Regions from separate parts of the Brevibacillus choshinensis genome, predicted to be linked through region 1. Evidence: riboswitches for the same ligand, from Rfam matches in the RefSeq annotation. Region 1 holds a riboswitch; each other region holds the start of a gene.
The links. Region 1 has a riboswitch for lysine ahead of JNE38_RS09255 (aspartate kinase). Riboswitches for the same ligand answer to the same signal wherever they lie in the genome.
Positions count from the first base shown of each region.

Region 1 (5,264 bases):
AAACAGGATCGGGATGTAGATGAAAACGAATTCAACTACTAGTAGAATAGGAACGGATTCAATTGCGCCGACCGTAGTGTTGAAGGCTTCCGCTCCACGGGTTGCTTGATAGTTTGCTGTCAAGTGGAACAGCAGAAACAGCCCGATTGGAAACAATCCAAGAAGTGAATGCAGCTTGTGACTGAGAAAGCTATTGCCTTTCGCCATACTATGGTCCCCCTTTCAATGTATGTAACGCTCGATTCTGTGAAAAACGTCTCGACGTTTTTCATGAAAATTTAATGTGACCGCAAGCGGTCGTCAAAACGGTCGTGACCGTTTTGATAGACCTCTCCCATATCCTAACCCATTGCCCCGTCCATTAGACATGCATGGTTCTCTCCACCAAAATGTCTATTAGCGTCGAAACGTGTCAGAACACGGAAAAAAGTCGGGCAAAACTTTGACCAAAACAATTGTACTCCTGTACTCGGGGAGCGTCAAGACAGTGAATAGACTAAATCCATTGATAGATCAAACTTTCCTAAAGCCGATATTTTCCTACTATTCCGTCATAACCAATAGCGCTTCCTCATAATCTAGTACAGACAGGAGGGGAACACAATGAAAGAGACGGATCAACTGTCCGCCTTGCTGCCGCAGCAAGCGATTGCCTATGCGGAACGGATGAACATGCCATACCTCGGCTATCACCTTTTGCGAGAGACGCTGACAAACCACTTGCTAGGTGATAGTGAGAGTCCAATCCTCTATTGGCTGGGAAAAGAAATCGGCGAGAAGATACCGATCCAGTCATCTGCCGGAATTGTCCTGCCTTTCATGCGGCTCGGCCTTGGGCAATTGGACCTCATCGAAGAGACAAAGCTGCGCATTCACTATAAACTCTCCCATGCGATCTTTCCCTACATGACCGACCAACGGCTCAGTCGTTCCCTTTCATTAGAATGCGGAATCATCGCTGGAGCAATCGAGCGGTGGAGAGGACAAGAAACAACCGCCGAGCTCGTGCTGGAAGGGAAAAGTGACATCCGGATTATCGCCAGTCATGGATAACCCCGCGGCAGACATGGATAACCCCGCGGCAGACATGGAGAACCCCTCTTCCTCGCTGGGGAAGAGGGGAGTGGTTGAAGAATAAACAGACGAGTCTATTCTACTACAGACCATGCACGACTGCGGTTTCAGCCACGTCCAAGCCATAAGCGGTATGCAGGCTGCGAACCGCCAGCTCAGTCAAATGGGCAGGAATCACGCAAGAAACCTTGATATCGGAAGTGGACACCATTTTAATGGAAATTTCTTGTTCAGCCAAAACGCGGAACATTTCCGCGGCGACACCCGGGTTGTTCACCATGCCGGAGCCGACGATCGATACTTTGGTCAAGCCTTCTTCATGATCCACTTTTTCAAAGCCAAGCGTCTCTTGGTTCGCTGCAAGAGTGTCCAAAGCCTTTTTCAGGTCAGCGGATGCGACTGTGAAGGAAATGTTTGTCTCCGCTGCATCGTAAGAGCTCTGAATGATGATGTCCACATTGACCTGGTTGTCAGCCAGCGTATTGAAAAGGCGAGAGAGTGTCCCTACTTTTGCAGGCATCCCGACTACGGTTACTTTTGATACATCTTCATCATGCGCGACTCCACTTACCACTCTTCCTGTTTCCATGTTGGCAACCTCCTCTACGTACGTACCATCTTCAGCAGTAAAGCTGGAGCGGACCACCAGCCGTACTTTGTATTTTTTGGCGGCTTCTACCGACCGCGGATGCAAGACGCCTGCTCCGAGGTTCGCCAGCTCCAGCATCTCATCGTAGGAAATGCTGTCCAGCTTGCTTGCGGCAGGAACGACCCGCGGATCTGCGGTATACACACCGGATACATCTGTGAAAATCTCACATTTCTCGGCATTCAGGCTCGCTGCCAGTGCGACTGCGGACGTATCCGAGCCGCCGCGCCCCAATGTGGTGATTTCTCCTTCGGCACTGATGCCTTGAAAACCTGCCACGATCACCACACGGCCTCGACCCAATTCCGCTTGAATGCGTTCGGTGTTGATTTGCTGGATCCGCGCTCTGCCGTGGATGTCTTCAGTCGTCACACCTGCCTGCCAGCCCGTCAAGGAGATGGCATCGTAGCCTTTTGTGTGCAGCGCCATCGACAATAGCGCGATCGATACCTGCTCCCCCGTGGTCAGCAGCATATCCATCTCCCGCTCCGATGGGTAGGCCGTAATCTGCTTGGCCATGTCGACCAGCACGTCTGTCGATTTGCCCATGGCCGAGACGACTACGACTACATCATGTCCTTCTTCTTTGTAGCTGATAATTCGGTCCGCAACTCGCAAAATTCGCTCAATGGTACCAACGGAAGTGCCTCCGTATTTCTGCACGATCAACCCCATGCGGCTTCTCTCCCTTTTCCTTTTATCCAATTCATTGGTGGTTTTATCCTGTACTCGTATGGTTTTCATTTTTCTCTATGTTCATTCGGTCTTCGTGTATGGTATAAGAAAAGGCACCGACAAGGAATAGTCCCCGCCGCTGCCTATTGTTTCGACATCCCGGTTCCTCCCTTCCAATACACACGGACAGCGCACAGCATGACAAAACCAACCGTCATGACTCACACTGACACACCGTGAGATAGCACTCCATCTGGCAACTGGTGATTGCGCAGATGACAGTCCTGCGTTTGTTCAACGCAGACCCAGCATGAAGAAAATCGGGTTTTCCTCCACACTTCGGCGAATTCCCCTTTCCCATACCCTTCACAGATTCCCGATCTCAGGGAGGTACTCTTGGTTTTCGCGCCTCTACCTCACTCCATCATGGAAGTGAGGCTAACTATTCTGTTTGAATCGGATTATAACATGGACCAGCGAGTGGTTCAATGACTTTTTCCAAGCTTCAGGATTCCAGCTTGCGCAAGTGGGAAATAATCTCCTTGGCCAGCTTGTCGCCGATCCCCAGCTGCCGGAAATCTTCAACCGTCGCTTCCCGCATTTTTTTCAAGGAACCAAAGTGCGTAAACAACAGCTTGCGGCGCTTTTCCCCGATGCCCGGAATCTCGTCGAGCTGCGAGGACAGCATGGTCTTCGTGCGAGACTGGCGGTGGAATGTGATCGCAAACCGGTGCACCTCATCCTGGACACGCTGCAGGAGGTAGAATTCATAGCTGTCCCTTTTCAGCTCGATCGGCTCCGGAGGGTCTCCAAACATGAGCTGGGCGGTTCTATGCTTCTCATCCTTGGCGAGACCGCAGACAGGGATAAATAGACCCAGCTCGTTCTCCAGCACGTCCATAGCCGCGCTGATTTGGCCCTTTCCGCCGTCGATGACGATCAGGTCGGGCATGGTCCCATTTTCTTTGAGCAGCCGCGAATAACGGCGTCGAATGACTTCCCGCATCGAGCCGTAATCATCCGGCCCTTCCACTGTCTTGATTTTAAATTTGCGGTATTCCTTTTTATCGGGCCTTCCATCGGTAAAGACAATCATCGCCGATACAGGCTCCGTCCCCTGGATATTCGAGTTGTCAAACGCCTCGATTCGATTCGGTGTGCCGATCCCGAGAATATGCCCCAGATTGTGGACAGCCTGAACGGTGCGTGCATCGTCCTTGGACATCAGCGCGAACTTTTCCTGCAGGGCAATGCGGGCATTCTCCGAGGCCATCTGCACTAGCTCCCGCTTTTTGCTTCGCTTCGGCGCAAGCACCTTGATCCCCAGCCACTCTCCCAGCAGCTCCGTGTCACTCTGCTCAGGCAGCAAGACTTCCTTTGGGAGCGCGTTTTGCTTGTCGTAGTAAAATTGACTCACGTACGACATGAAATCCTCGTCTTCATCGCCGTAATACGGGAACGATGTGGTATCCCGCTCGATCATTTTGCCCTGGCGCATGTAAAAGACCTGGACGCACATCCAGCCTTTTTCTACGGCATAGCCGATGATGTCCCTGTCTACCGTATCGGTCAGCGTGACTTTTTGCTTTTCCATCACCGCTTCGATATTTTTGATCTGGTCGCGGTACTCTTTGGCACGCTCAAACTCCATGCTTTCGGCCGCTTGCATCATTTTCTCCGTCAGCTGCTTCTTCATTTCCTCGTGGCCGCCATCGAGAAACTTGCTGATCTCTTCCACAAGCCGCTGATTTTCAGCTGCAGATACCTCCTCCACACAAGGCGCCAGACATTGCCCCATGTGGTAATACAGACAAACCTGCTTGGGCATCGTGCGGCATTTGCGCAGCGGATACAGCCGATCCAGCAGTTTTTTCACTTCGGAGGCTGCCCCTGCATTCGGATACGGACCGAAATAACGTGCCTTGTCCTTAATGACCTTGCGGGTGATCTCGAGGCGAGGCTGAGCCTCATTCGTAATCTTGATATAGGGATAGGTCTTGTCATCCCGCAGCATGACATTGTAGCGAGGATTGTGCTGCTTGATCAGATTGCACTCCAGGACCAGCGCCTCGATCGCAGATGAGACGACGATATATTCAAAATCGACGATCTCGCTGACCAACAGCTGTGTCTTTCCATCATGGCTGCCGGTGAAATAAGAACGGACGCGGTTTTTCAGCACTTTTGCCTTTCCCACGTAGATGATTTCGCCGCTCTTGTTTTTCATCAGGTAGCAGCCCGGCTTCTCAGGCAAAACAGCCAGTTTATCTTTCAAGGAGCTGTTCAGTGCCGCTCCCTCCCTTGCCTTCATAATCTTTCGTAATTTTACCGACGAGAGGCTGTAGGTTTTTCCAATACGTACAGTTCGTCTTCCAGAGAAGCAAATCTCTCCGTCATCAGCTTCCGGCAATCCTGGACTCCCTGATTGTAGAGGATGGGTCCTAATTGCTTCCAAAAGAATTCAATCATCTCTTCCGCCTCCAGATTCCCCAAATCCTCCGCGCGCTGCTCGTGAAAAAAGCGCTGTACCTGGTGGACGAGAAATTCCTTCTGCTCTCGGGACATTTTATCTGTCATGGGATTGATAGCATCCTTCCTACTGCCTATTCTCAAAGATAAGAATATACGTTCCTTCATCCATGTTACCACGGATCGTACATGAAAAAAACTGCCGCCCATTGGTACGAGCGACAGTTTCTTCGATGCAGGTTCGGTTAATGCTTGCGGCCACCCAAATACGCTTCTTTGACCCGTTCGTCATTCAAGAGCGACTCGGCAGTGCCATCGAGTACGATTTGCCCGGCTTCCAAAACGTAGCCGTAATCGGCAATTTTCAACGCCTGCTTGACGTTTTGCTCGACGATCA
Region 1 is NZ_CP069127.1:1,789,797-1,795,060, reverse strand. Features, by position in the region: gene JNE38_RS09265 (succinate dehydrogenase cytochrome b558 subunit) at 1-207, opposite strand, end outside; gene JNE38_RS09260 (DUF2507 domain-containing protein) at 604-1,053, shown strand; gene JNE38_RS09255 (aspartate kinase) at 1,157-2,398, opposite strand; lysine riboswitch at 2,633-2,820, opposite strand; gene uvrC (excinuclease ABC subunit UvrC) at 2,904-4,685, opposite strand; gene JNE38_RS09245 (DUF2164 domain-containing protein) at 4,724-4,975, opposite strand; gene JNE38_RS09240 (ABC transporter ATP-binding protein) at 5,113-5,264, opposite strand, start outside.

Region 2 (5,264 bases), 690 kb from region 1:
CGGCTTTCATCCTCATGTCGTGTACAAGAGCTCCCAATGGGATTTTCTCAGCGAGATGGTCGCTGCGAATATAGGGATCACGCTCCTGCCCGAAACCATTTGTGCGGAATTGGACGCAGAGCGCTTTCGCATCGTTCCGCTGGTAAGTCCGACACTCAAGTGGCATCTGGGGATGATCTGGAGGAAAAATGCGTACCGGTCGTTCGCGATGCGGGAATGGGTCCGCTTTTCCGAAGAGTGCTTGCCCACACGCCATCCATCCAAATAAGAAAATACGCGGGAAATACACCCGCTTCCTTTTTTCACTAGGTTAGGCTGTAGTGGAGGAGAGGAAAAAGGGGAAAACGCTCCAGCTTCATAGGAACACCTGCTGGGGGTCATCCCTGTCCGACTCCATGTAAAAAACGAAACCGCGTCCAAAGCAGCCGTCTCGGGAAGCTTATCAGAGGTGGACGCTTAAAACCGTGTTTCGTTTTTTCCATTGCGCCTTGGTTAGTGTTCCAAAGATCTTCCGCTTATTTCCCCTTTTTCCTCGGCCAGCTTTGGGTCATCGACGTGTCTTTTCTTGAAAGCCTTCTACGTAGTTACTTTGGGAAAACCCTTCGTGGGAAAAGCTCCCGTGATAAGTCGAAAAGACATACTTGATGCTAGTTCTTCCCTTGATTCATCCAGGTCCTTCGAAGTTGAAGCGATAGACGAAGTAGGCACATTGCTCACCCGAACCTCTGCATACCAAGTAACTAGAAACCACAACTGCTTCTCCCCACCTCCGTTCTGTTGATAAGCTATCTGTACAAAAAAGCTCCTGGTTTGGCCAGGAGCTTGAGAATTAATGCGTATTTTCATCCATGCTGAAGTCTACCTTGTCGAGGGGAACCAGCTTGGTTTTCTTGGAGAATTTATAGCCCAGCCAGACCACGATGAACAGTGGCAGACCGATGTAGGATACCATTGCGCCGTTCCAGTCGATGGCATCACCTGTGAAAGCCGTGTAGTTTTGACCGACGATCACGACGCAGCAGATGATGAAAGCCAGAATCGGACCAAACGGGAACCATTTTGCTCGGTAAGGCAGCTCCGACAATTCGCGCCCTTGGGCAAGCAGGGCACGGCGGAAGCGGTAATGGCTGACCGCAATTCCCAGCCATGCGATGAACCCGGACATACCGGAGGCATTCAACAGCCAAACGTATACAGTGCCATCCCCAAACAGGGAGGACAAGAAAGCGAGGGCACCGACGAGGGCTGTCACGATCAAGGAGTTGATCGGAACACCATTGCGAGTGACTTTGGCAAACCATTTTGGCGCTTTGCCTTCTTTTGCGAGCACCCAGAGCATCCGGGTCGAAGCGTACATGCCGGAGTTACCTGCAGACAGGACCGATGTGAGAATCACCGCATTCATGACAGAAGCCGCGAATGCAAAGCCTGCCTTTTCAAATACGATCGTAAATGGACTGATGGCAATATCCGTGATATCCCCGCTGATTAGATTCGGGTTGTCGTACGGAACCAACAGACCGATCACCAGGATCGCCAGGATGTAGAACAGCAGGATGCGCCAAAAGATTTGGCGGATGGCTTTTGGGATGTTGCGAGCAGGATTTTCACTTTCTCCAGCCGCTACCCCGACCAACTCTGTTCCCTGGAAGGAGAATCCGGCGATCATGAAGACTCCGAGAATCGCCATGAAGCCGCCGTTGAATGGCGCCTCGCCTTTGGTGAAGTTCGTGAAACCGACTGCCTCACCACCCATGATGCCGAAAATCATCAACACACCAATGATGATAAACACGATAACAGTGACAACTTTAATGAGGGCAAACCAATATTCAGACTCACCGAATGATTTCACGGACAAGGCATTCAAAAGAAACATGATTACGAGGAACAGCGCGCTCCAGACGATCGAAGGGACATCCGGCAGCCAATATTTCATAATCAGGGCAGCTGCTGCTAGCTCGACTGCAATGGTGATCGCCCAGTTGTACCAGTAGTTCCAGCCGAGCGCAAAGCCCAGGGATGGATCGACGAAGCGTGTCGCATACGTACTAAAAGAACCGGAGACGGGCATGAAGGCTGCCATTTCTCCCAGGCTTGTCATGAGGAAGTAAACCATGATACTGATAGCGATGTAGGCCGCCAAAGCACCGCCGGGTCCGGCAGAATGAATGGAGCCGCCGCTTGCGAGAAAAAGTCCCGTACCGATGGAGCCGCCGATGGCAATCATCGTGAGGTGGCGGGCTTTGAGTCCTCGCTGCAATTGATTTTCTGACATACGTTTATTGCACGACCTTTCTCAGATGTTTTTTGTTCGGAAGGAAGGTCGGAAACGAAAAACCGCCCGGGGCCAAAGAATGGCACAGGGCGGTATCATCCAATCCCCACCAAGCCTTCACTGAAGATAGCACACCACGTTTGCTCGGCAAGCAAACGTGACAGTTCTGCCCCTTATCGAGAACAGCCCCAACCCATGCGTACAGCGATACACGATGGACTTCGGCGGATTTTCCCTCTCCTGTAGTCTTAGATTTCGTCTGAATCTCGTACAGAATACTATAAAAGCCGCGACCTCTATCCTCACCGTGAAAGATGAGGATAATTGTATGAAGTTAATTTATTTATCAAATATATATGATTGTGGATGATTTCGCAATTAGAAAAAAACCCCTTCGCAATGGGAAGGGGGGTGACTGCTATTTCAATTCTTTTTTCCAGCTTCCATCTGATAAATTTCGTGCAGCTTCAGGTCCTGCATGGTATTGATCGTTGCTGCGTCGCGTTTTTCGAGAATCTGGTCAGGAAACGCAAACAGCGTGCTGAGATTCTCCGGGAGCGTCTGCGTGGGGACGGATACTGGCTGTGGTGCTGCAGGGATCGGATCACGCCCAGCGAGATGAAACCCCCAATCTCCAAAGGATGGAACCAAGCAGTGATAAGCTTTCGTGTGCAAACCAGCACTCCCGATCGTCAGACCGATGCTCCAGTACACCAGTGGCGCATCCTCAGGCGAGAAAGATTGACAGACCAAGACGCCGTTATCCCCCAAGCAGTTGGACAGCTGCTGAAAGAACTCTTTCGTGTAGATCGTGCTGATGATTTCATCTGCTGGGTCAGGGAAGTCGACGATGATGATGTGATAGGGGGTAGTCACGTTGTCGATAAACATGTTTGCGTCCACCGGGTGTACCGTTACACGGGGATCGTGCATCGAAGATTCATTCAGCGATACCACTTTCGGGACAGTTTTGGCTACTTCCAAGACCATGGAATCCAGATCGACGAGGTCTACATGCTTCACGTTTTTGTACTTCAGCACTTCGCGGAGAGCAAGCCCATCCCCACCGCCAACAATCAGGACACGCTCATGCGAAGCTGCATGAGCAAAGGCCGGATGAACGAGCGCTTCATGATAAATACGTTCATCCAGGGAGCTGAATTGCAGCTGCCCATCCAAGTACATGCGCATCTCGCTGGCTTCCACAAGCTCAATATGCTGATAGGAGCTTGTTCCCTGGAATAGCATGTTATGATCCCCAGCGAGCACTTGGCGACGTTCGATTTGATCGTACAGATCCCCGCGATCTGATGTAAGGTCGATTGGCTTCATTTTTGTTTCGCTAGCGGATGATTCAGGAGATTGCGCTGTGGATTGTTCCTCCCCAGTGCTGTATTCCCAAAACACAGGTGCTGTTGTGGAACCATTGGTGCGTTCAATTCCATAAATACGCGCACTTTTTGCAGAAAGGCCACGTAACAGAGTATCGATTTGGGTAGAGGGATCGCTGTCTCCGCATGTAAATAAATCCAAGGCAGCATACGAATACTCCGGCCACGTATGAATGGAAAGGTGAGAGGTCGACAGGAGGAAAAGCCCCGTTATGCCGTGTGGCTCAAATCGATGGAAGTTGAAGGCGAGCTTTTCCATCCCGAGGGATGTGACGATATTGGTAAGGATCTGCTCCAGATGGGAGAGATCGTCGAGCAAAGCTGAATCACAATCAAAGGCATCAATGATCAAATGGCGTCCTTTTACTTGATTCACTGTTCATACTCAACCCGCTTATTCAAGTGAACCACTCCTTTACGCTTATGATAAAGGATATGGTACTAGCTCGAATAAGGTTTGTACGATTGTGCAAGCAATGCAAGAAATGGACGCTGAATCATGATTAAGTAAAGTGACGCTTGGCGGGCCATGACCCTTGCAGCTTGCGAATTTGAACGATCTGCCCGGTGTGACAGGCATCATGCAGCATGATGCTCATGACACTCTGAGCGATCGACGTGGTAGGCAGGCCCTGGTCGAATGCTTCCTCACTTAGGGACGCCAGCTTTTCCTGAATTTGTCGATGGACACTTTCCATGCGTTGCTGTGCTTGCTTCCATGCGTCCTCATCGTCTGGTCCGCCGGATGGGACAAACGTGTCGTCGTTGGATTCAGCGGAAAGAGGAAATTCGGTACCCAACAGACGATGGAGCAGCCGTTCCTTGTAGTACAGCAGATGGCTGACATTCTCCCAGATGGTATTCGCGGCCTCGCCGACAGGACGCCAGCTCGCCTGGGCAGCGGTTACACCAGATAATGCGTCACGCAGGGGCGGATACCAGTCTTCCTGTTCGTAGGTAAACTCCCAATTCTTCAAAAGCAATTCTTTACGGCTCATGTCCATCCTCCTCGTCTAGGAAACAGGTTGGCGAAACGGTATAATGATTCCAATAACATTTGTTTGTAACTATCTTTATATAATATGGTGGTTACAAAAAGAAGATATCATAGTCGGATACTGGAAACAAGGGAAAAAATGGATTGCAGTGAAAAAAGATGGGGGTAGCAACGTTGGAGTGGCTGTGCATTGATTTTTTAAATAGCGATTGGCGGGACTGGCGAGGCTCAGGGCGCAGAGAGAATCGGCTGGAGAAGGAAGAGTGGCTGGAGCAATTCCTGAAGTACTGGGGATTGCAAGCCCCGTTACCGATCGATGGGAAAATGGGGAAGGAGCTTCTGAACCTGCGGGAATGCATGAGAAGGATGACGGAATCGTTTGTCCGGGGAGAGACAGCTGCGCCTGAGGATTTGGCAGCTCTGAATCAGGCTTTGGCACTGGCTCCAGCTTACCCTCGCCTCGTGAGCGATGGAGGAAATCAGTTTCAGATCGAGCAAGTAAGCCCAGTCCAAGGCTGGGAAAATGTCATGGCCCAGATCGCAGGCTCCTTTGCCCATTTGCTGGCACACGAGGAAGCCAGAAGGATCAAAATCTGTG
Region 2 is NZ_CP069127.1:1,102,706-1,107,969, forward strand. Features, by position in the region: gene cidR (cidABC operon transcriptional activator CidR) at 1-268, shown strand, start outside; gene JNE38_RS05955 (amino acid permease) at 830-2,278, opposite strand; lysine riboswitch at 2,398-2,585, opposite strand; gene speD (adenosylmethionine decarboxylase) at 2,702-4,045, opposite strand; gene JNE38_RS05965 (DinB family protein) at 4,173-4,667, opposite strand; gene JNE38_RS05970 (CGNR zinc finger domain-containing protein) at 4,826-5,264, shown strand, end outside.
Region 2: another riboswitch for lysine. It lies ahead of JNE38_RS05955 (amino acid permease); the one in region 1 lies ahead of JNE38_RS09255 (aspartate kinase).

Region 3 (5,264 bases), 2.1 Mb from region 1:
TACGGCGTATTGACTCCCAGCCAAAACAAAAATCCGGGAATCTCGCTGAGGAAATAGCCAAAATCCTCTCCCGTCATCGCTTCCTTGCAATGAATGAGGGTAACCTCCGGGCATTCCTCGTCCACCCATGCCATGAAATCCTCTGTCAGTGCCTCTTCGTTGTACACCTGGCAGTATCCACAGCCGTAATCGATCGTGGCCGTGCATTCAAAGCCAGCCTCTACCCCTTTGACCAAGGCCTCGATGCGACTTTTCACCCGTGCCATCGATTCCATGGAAAACGTGCGGATGGTTCCTTCGAGACGAGCACGCTCGGCGATGATGTTTTGCTTGGTTCCACCTTCGATTTTGCCAATCGTGATGACTGCGGAATCCAGTGGGTCGATATTCCTCGCGACAATGGATTGAAGCTGGGTCACCAAGTGGCTGCCTGCGACGACCATGTCGTTGGATTGATGGGGAAATGCAGCATGGCCCCCTTTTCCGACCAGATCCACAAACAATTCCGAAGTGTTGGCAAAAAGAATGCCGGGCTTGGTAGCAATGTGACCGACAGGATACTCCGGTGCGATGTGCAGGGCAAAGATGCAATCAGGACGCCACGCGGCAAACGCTTCGCTTTCCATCATTGGCAAAGCCCCACCCGGTCCTTCTTCGGCAGGTTGAAACAGAAACAACAAGTCATCGGCAATCGGATGCTCCACAAAATGAGTCAGGAGCCCGAGCGCGATTGCCATGTGCATGTCATGTCCACACGCATGCATGAAGCCTTCGTGCAAGGAACGGAAAGGATAGGACGTCTCCTCTGCGATCGGGAGACCATCCATGTCCGTGCGCCAGGCGATTGTTCGTTTTGGATCGGTCCCTGGAACGCGGACGAGAATTCCCGTGCGCCACGTTTGAACCTGGAGTCGCTCAGAAGGGAGCGTCTCCAGATAACGCAGAAGGTACTGTTGCGTCTTTACTTCCTGAAAGCCGGGTTCCGGAATTTGATGGAGATCTCTGCGTATTTGCACAAACGTGGAAACGCTCATCTACAGCGCCTCCTTTGCTGAAATGGCCGCAGTCAGCTGACGGGTAAACACTTCGAGGAAGCGATCCACATCGCCCTTCGTGAGTGTCAATGGCGGAAGTAATCGAACGATCGTTTTTTGCGTGACATCGACGAGGATCCCCTCTGCAAGCAATTCACTTTGCAAACGGCTCGTTTCATCAGGCGTGACGCTCAGCGGAATACCCACCATCATGCCCTTTCCTCGCAAAGCCTGCAGCTGCTCTGGCATGCGTGCACGCAAGGCTTCCAGTCCTGCCCACAGGTATTCGATCACCTCGTTTACCCCAGCGGCAAAGCCCGGTTCGAGCAATTCATCCAGCACGGCATTCCCAAGGGCTGCGGACAAAGGAGATGGGGCAAAGGTGGTTCCGTGATCACCCGGCTTAAACTGGTTCATCAGCTTTGTACCAGCGATCACGCCCCCAAGAGGCAAGCCTCCCCCTACGCCTTTTGCAAACAAGATCAGATCAGGCGACACACCTGCATGCTGATAGGCAAACAGTTTACCCGTGCGTCCCATCCCGGTCTGAATCTCGTCCATTGCGAAAAGCATGCCTTCTTCCTGGCAAACGGCTTCCACCTCACGCAGAAACGCCTCCGTCAGAGGCACAACCCCGCCTGAACCGAGCACTGGCTCCATCAAAACCGCTGCAGGCTTGGCGCTTTGGCATATTGCACGCAGGCCTTCCGAATCTTCAGCGTCCAGCTCATAGACGGGAAATGCCGGCTGCGGAAAATCCTGATACACATGGGCTTGTCTGGTCAATCGCACAGCTCCCAGCGTACGGCCGTGGAAGCTGTTGCGCAGAACGACGATACCCTCGCGGCCCGCACCTTCCGCTTTTGTCCACTTGTGAATCAGCTTGATCGCCGCCTCCGTCGCCTCAGCACCGGAATTGGTGAAAAACACTTTTCCCGTAATGGTCTGTTCAACCAACCGCTGTGCCAAACGAATGGCAGGCTGGTTGAGAAACACATTGGAGATGTGCAGAAACTGCTCACCTTGCTCATGCAGGGCCTTCAGAATACGCGGATGCGAATGTCCCAGCACATTGACTGCGAGTCCGGTAAACAGATCGAGGTAGCTTTTGCCATTCGTGTCGTACAAGTAGTTGCCTTCCCCTTTGGCAATGGCAATCGGCAACCGTTTGTATGTGGAAACGATGTATTGTTCATCAAGCGAGCGCCAGTCCATGTTCGTACACCCCTTAGAGTTGACGTAGCTCCTGCTTGATCTCGGTCTTGGAACGAGTTTTTTCGTCGATTTGTTTGATGACGCGAGCAGGAGTACCTGCTACCACTGTATATGGAGGAACATCCTCAATGACGACAGCACCCGCAGCGACTACCGCACCTTTTCCTACGCGAATGCCTTCCAGAATCACCGCATTCGCACCGATCAGTACGTCATCCTCGACTACTACTGGTTGAGCGGATGGTGGCTCGATTACGCCTGCGATCACAGAACCAGCGCCGATATGGCAGTTCTTCCCGATCGTTCCACGGCCGCCTACCACTACGTTCATGTCGATCATGGTGCCCTCTCCAATGACCGCACCGATGTTGATGGAAGCACCCATCATGATCACCGCGTTGTTGCCGATGGTCACTTGGTCACGAATGATTGCGCCTGGCTCGATGCGAGCTTGAATTCCTTTGGTGTCGAGCAGCGGAATGGCGGAGTTGCGGCGGTCGCTTTCCACTACGTAGTCTTCGATTTTGTCAGCGTTTTGCGCCAGAACTGGCTCGATCTCTTTCCATTCGCCAAACACGACGCCTGTATTGCCATTGATGAAAGCTTTGGCGTTCGCACCAAAATCGATGCCTTCCAGGTTTCCTTTCACATATAGTTTTACTGGAGTTTTCTTTTCGCTTTTTTGAATAAAAGAGATAATTTCATTTGCATCCATCATGTTCACAGGTAAATCCTCCTTTTAGTCAACAGCATTTCGAATGAAATAAGAAAACCTCAGTCGAAGTCTGCCCAAACATAAAAAAAGCAATGAGTGCATGCGCTAACTCATTGCTTTCGATACATCGGCAGCAAATCGTAAATAGCGCTCCACAAGAAAGACTCTTTCTTGTGACAGGATGATCATTATTCATGGGCACCCCAACCTTTGCCACTCAGGGGATGGCAATCGGCTTCGGCGCTTTAGCCTTTCCTCCTTTTCCTGCCCCCCGGCAGATCTCGAAAAGATGTACTCATCTTCGGCGCACCTCTATTTAGACTTTCTTATCATAATTTCATTTAACTCTACCAAAATCAACACCGTGTGGCAACAGCTTTCTTGTAAAGAAACACCGCTGGAGGGTCTGAAAACCGGGCTTGCCCCTACTCCAAAAGATGCGGAGGCGCGCAAAGCATTCGGCGTTGGGGAAAATCGAGTATTCATACGCTTCTCACTAGAGGGCGCATGTGATAGAATGTCTATCCCACTTTCTTTTCCAAGGAGGATTTGACGTGCGACTACATACGGACGCCCTATACTTGCGCCCTCTGCAAAAGGAAGACGCAGCCGAGCTGCTGGAGCTGAGGCTGCGCAATCACGATTTTTTGCAACCTTTTGAACCGATACGCCCTGCCTCGCACTTCACACTGGAAGGACAGCAGGAGCAGATCGCCCAAGCCCAGCGAGATTTTGCCAATCAAGCCGCTTTTGCATTCGGTGTCTTCCTTCCAGAAAACGACCGGATGATCGGGAGAGTCGCGCTATCCAATGTGGCCCGTGGTGCTTGGCAGAATGCTACCTTGGGATATTTCCTCGACAAGGAGTTCAATGGAAAGGGATATACGACGCAGGCGGTCAAGCTCGTCTTGCAGTTCGCGTTTACGGAAGCGCAGCTCCATCGGGTGCAGGCAGGAGTCATGCCGCATAACCTCGGCTCCATCCGCGTGCTGGAAAAGAACGGCTTCCGCTACGAAGGGCGATCCCTGCGTTACCTCCTCATAAACGGGGCATGGGAAGACCACGACATGTACGCCATCACGGCTGAGGAGTGGACGAAATAGCTTCGATTGGCTCTTCTGATTGTCTCAGCCGCTCCAGGATTCGCCGTTTGCGGTACAGCATCATGCCGGCTTCGGCGACATCCTGCACGGTTGAACGATTTAAGTAGGCACCGAACAGGATCCCGGCAATCGGGACCATCTGGAAAAGCTTTTTCCATCCGAAGTTTTCAGTGTAAGTCACCACGACTTCGCGCCAGCCCTGCAATTGGGCCATCACGTCCCGCTGTGCAGCCGGGCTGTCAAACTGGGACAGCTCCTCTAAAATCGCTTTTTTCCCCACGATATCGGACGATGCAAACTGCAAGCACTTCACCACAAAGAGACGCTCCCGTTTTTCCTGTGGACGATACCCATAGCACAGCGCCATCTCCTGCAATACCTTCAGCGAGGTTCCCAGCAAAAGCGGGATATCCAATGCCAAGGTAAAAATCCCTCCGATCCCTGTCGTAGCTCCCTGGACCGTGGCAAACGTGGCTCTCGATTCTCTCATTTCCTTCGCCACCTCATTCATGACGGTCAAAGGAACCTCTGCGGCCTCTTGTGCCACCATGACTTGTTCTTGCCCCATTTTCGTGCGGATTCGGCTGTACACGGCTTCATCTTGCACCAAGTAAGTACCACCGTTTTCTAGAAATGCGGCCATTTCATCCACGGCAGTTCCCAGCTTCTCTCGAACGAATTTAGGTGTGATACGATCCAGCAATACAAATGGAAGTCGTCCGAGTTTTTCCCAAAACCACAAATCATTTTGTTCCTTTTCCCACGCCACCACTTCTTTCAACCCTAGAAGCAAGGACTCCTTTGACTCTCTTGTCATCAAGTGCCTCCTTTGCGGTGTATCTTATCCATCTTTCTGACGTTTCCACAGACATTGATTGCGGAGCAGCTGCTTGACGTACTCCTGCAATTGTTCAGGGGAGGTAATACCTGCAAACTCCTCTTTTTCTCTTACGATTCCCAGTTTGAAATGTTTCACTTGCTCGCCTTCTACTTGAAAGCCGAACTTCATTAATACGGTCTTTTGCTCTTCCGTCACAGCGCATTCCTCCATCCGAAAAGAACCCCCTGCCGTGGCAGAGGGTTCTTCTGTAATCTCTATTGTACTTCAATCGTTATTGTCATGGACTGCTGTTTTTCTAGCATGTCCGTGTTTTTCGTGTAATCCTTCGAACTGTATACAACTTCACACGTACGATA
Region 3 is NZ_CP069127.1:3,938,233-3,943,496, forward strand. Features, by position in the region: gene JNE38_RS19805 (N-acetyldiaminopimelate deacetylase) at 1-1,034, opposite strand, end outside; gene JNE38_RS19810 (aspartate aminotransferase family protein) at 1,035-2,249, opposite strand; gene dapD (2,3,4,5-tetrahydropyridine-2,6-dicarboxylate N-acetyltransferase) at 2,263-2,973, opposite strand; lysine riboswitch at 3,102-3,287, opposite strand; gene JNE38_RS19820 (GNAT family N-acetyltransferase) at 3,519-4,067, shown strand; gene JNE38_RS19825 (EcsC family protein) at 4,042-4,884, opposite strand; gene JNE38_RS19830 (hypothetical protein) at 4,909-5,118, opposite strand; gene JNE38_RS19835 (hypothetical protein) at 5,163-5,264, opposite strand, start outside.
Region 3: another riboswitch for lysine. It lies ahead of dapD (2,3,4,5-tetrahydropyridine-2,6-dicarboxylate N-acetyltransferase); the one in region 1 lies ahead of JNE38_RS09255 (aspartate kinase).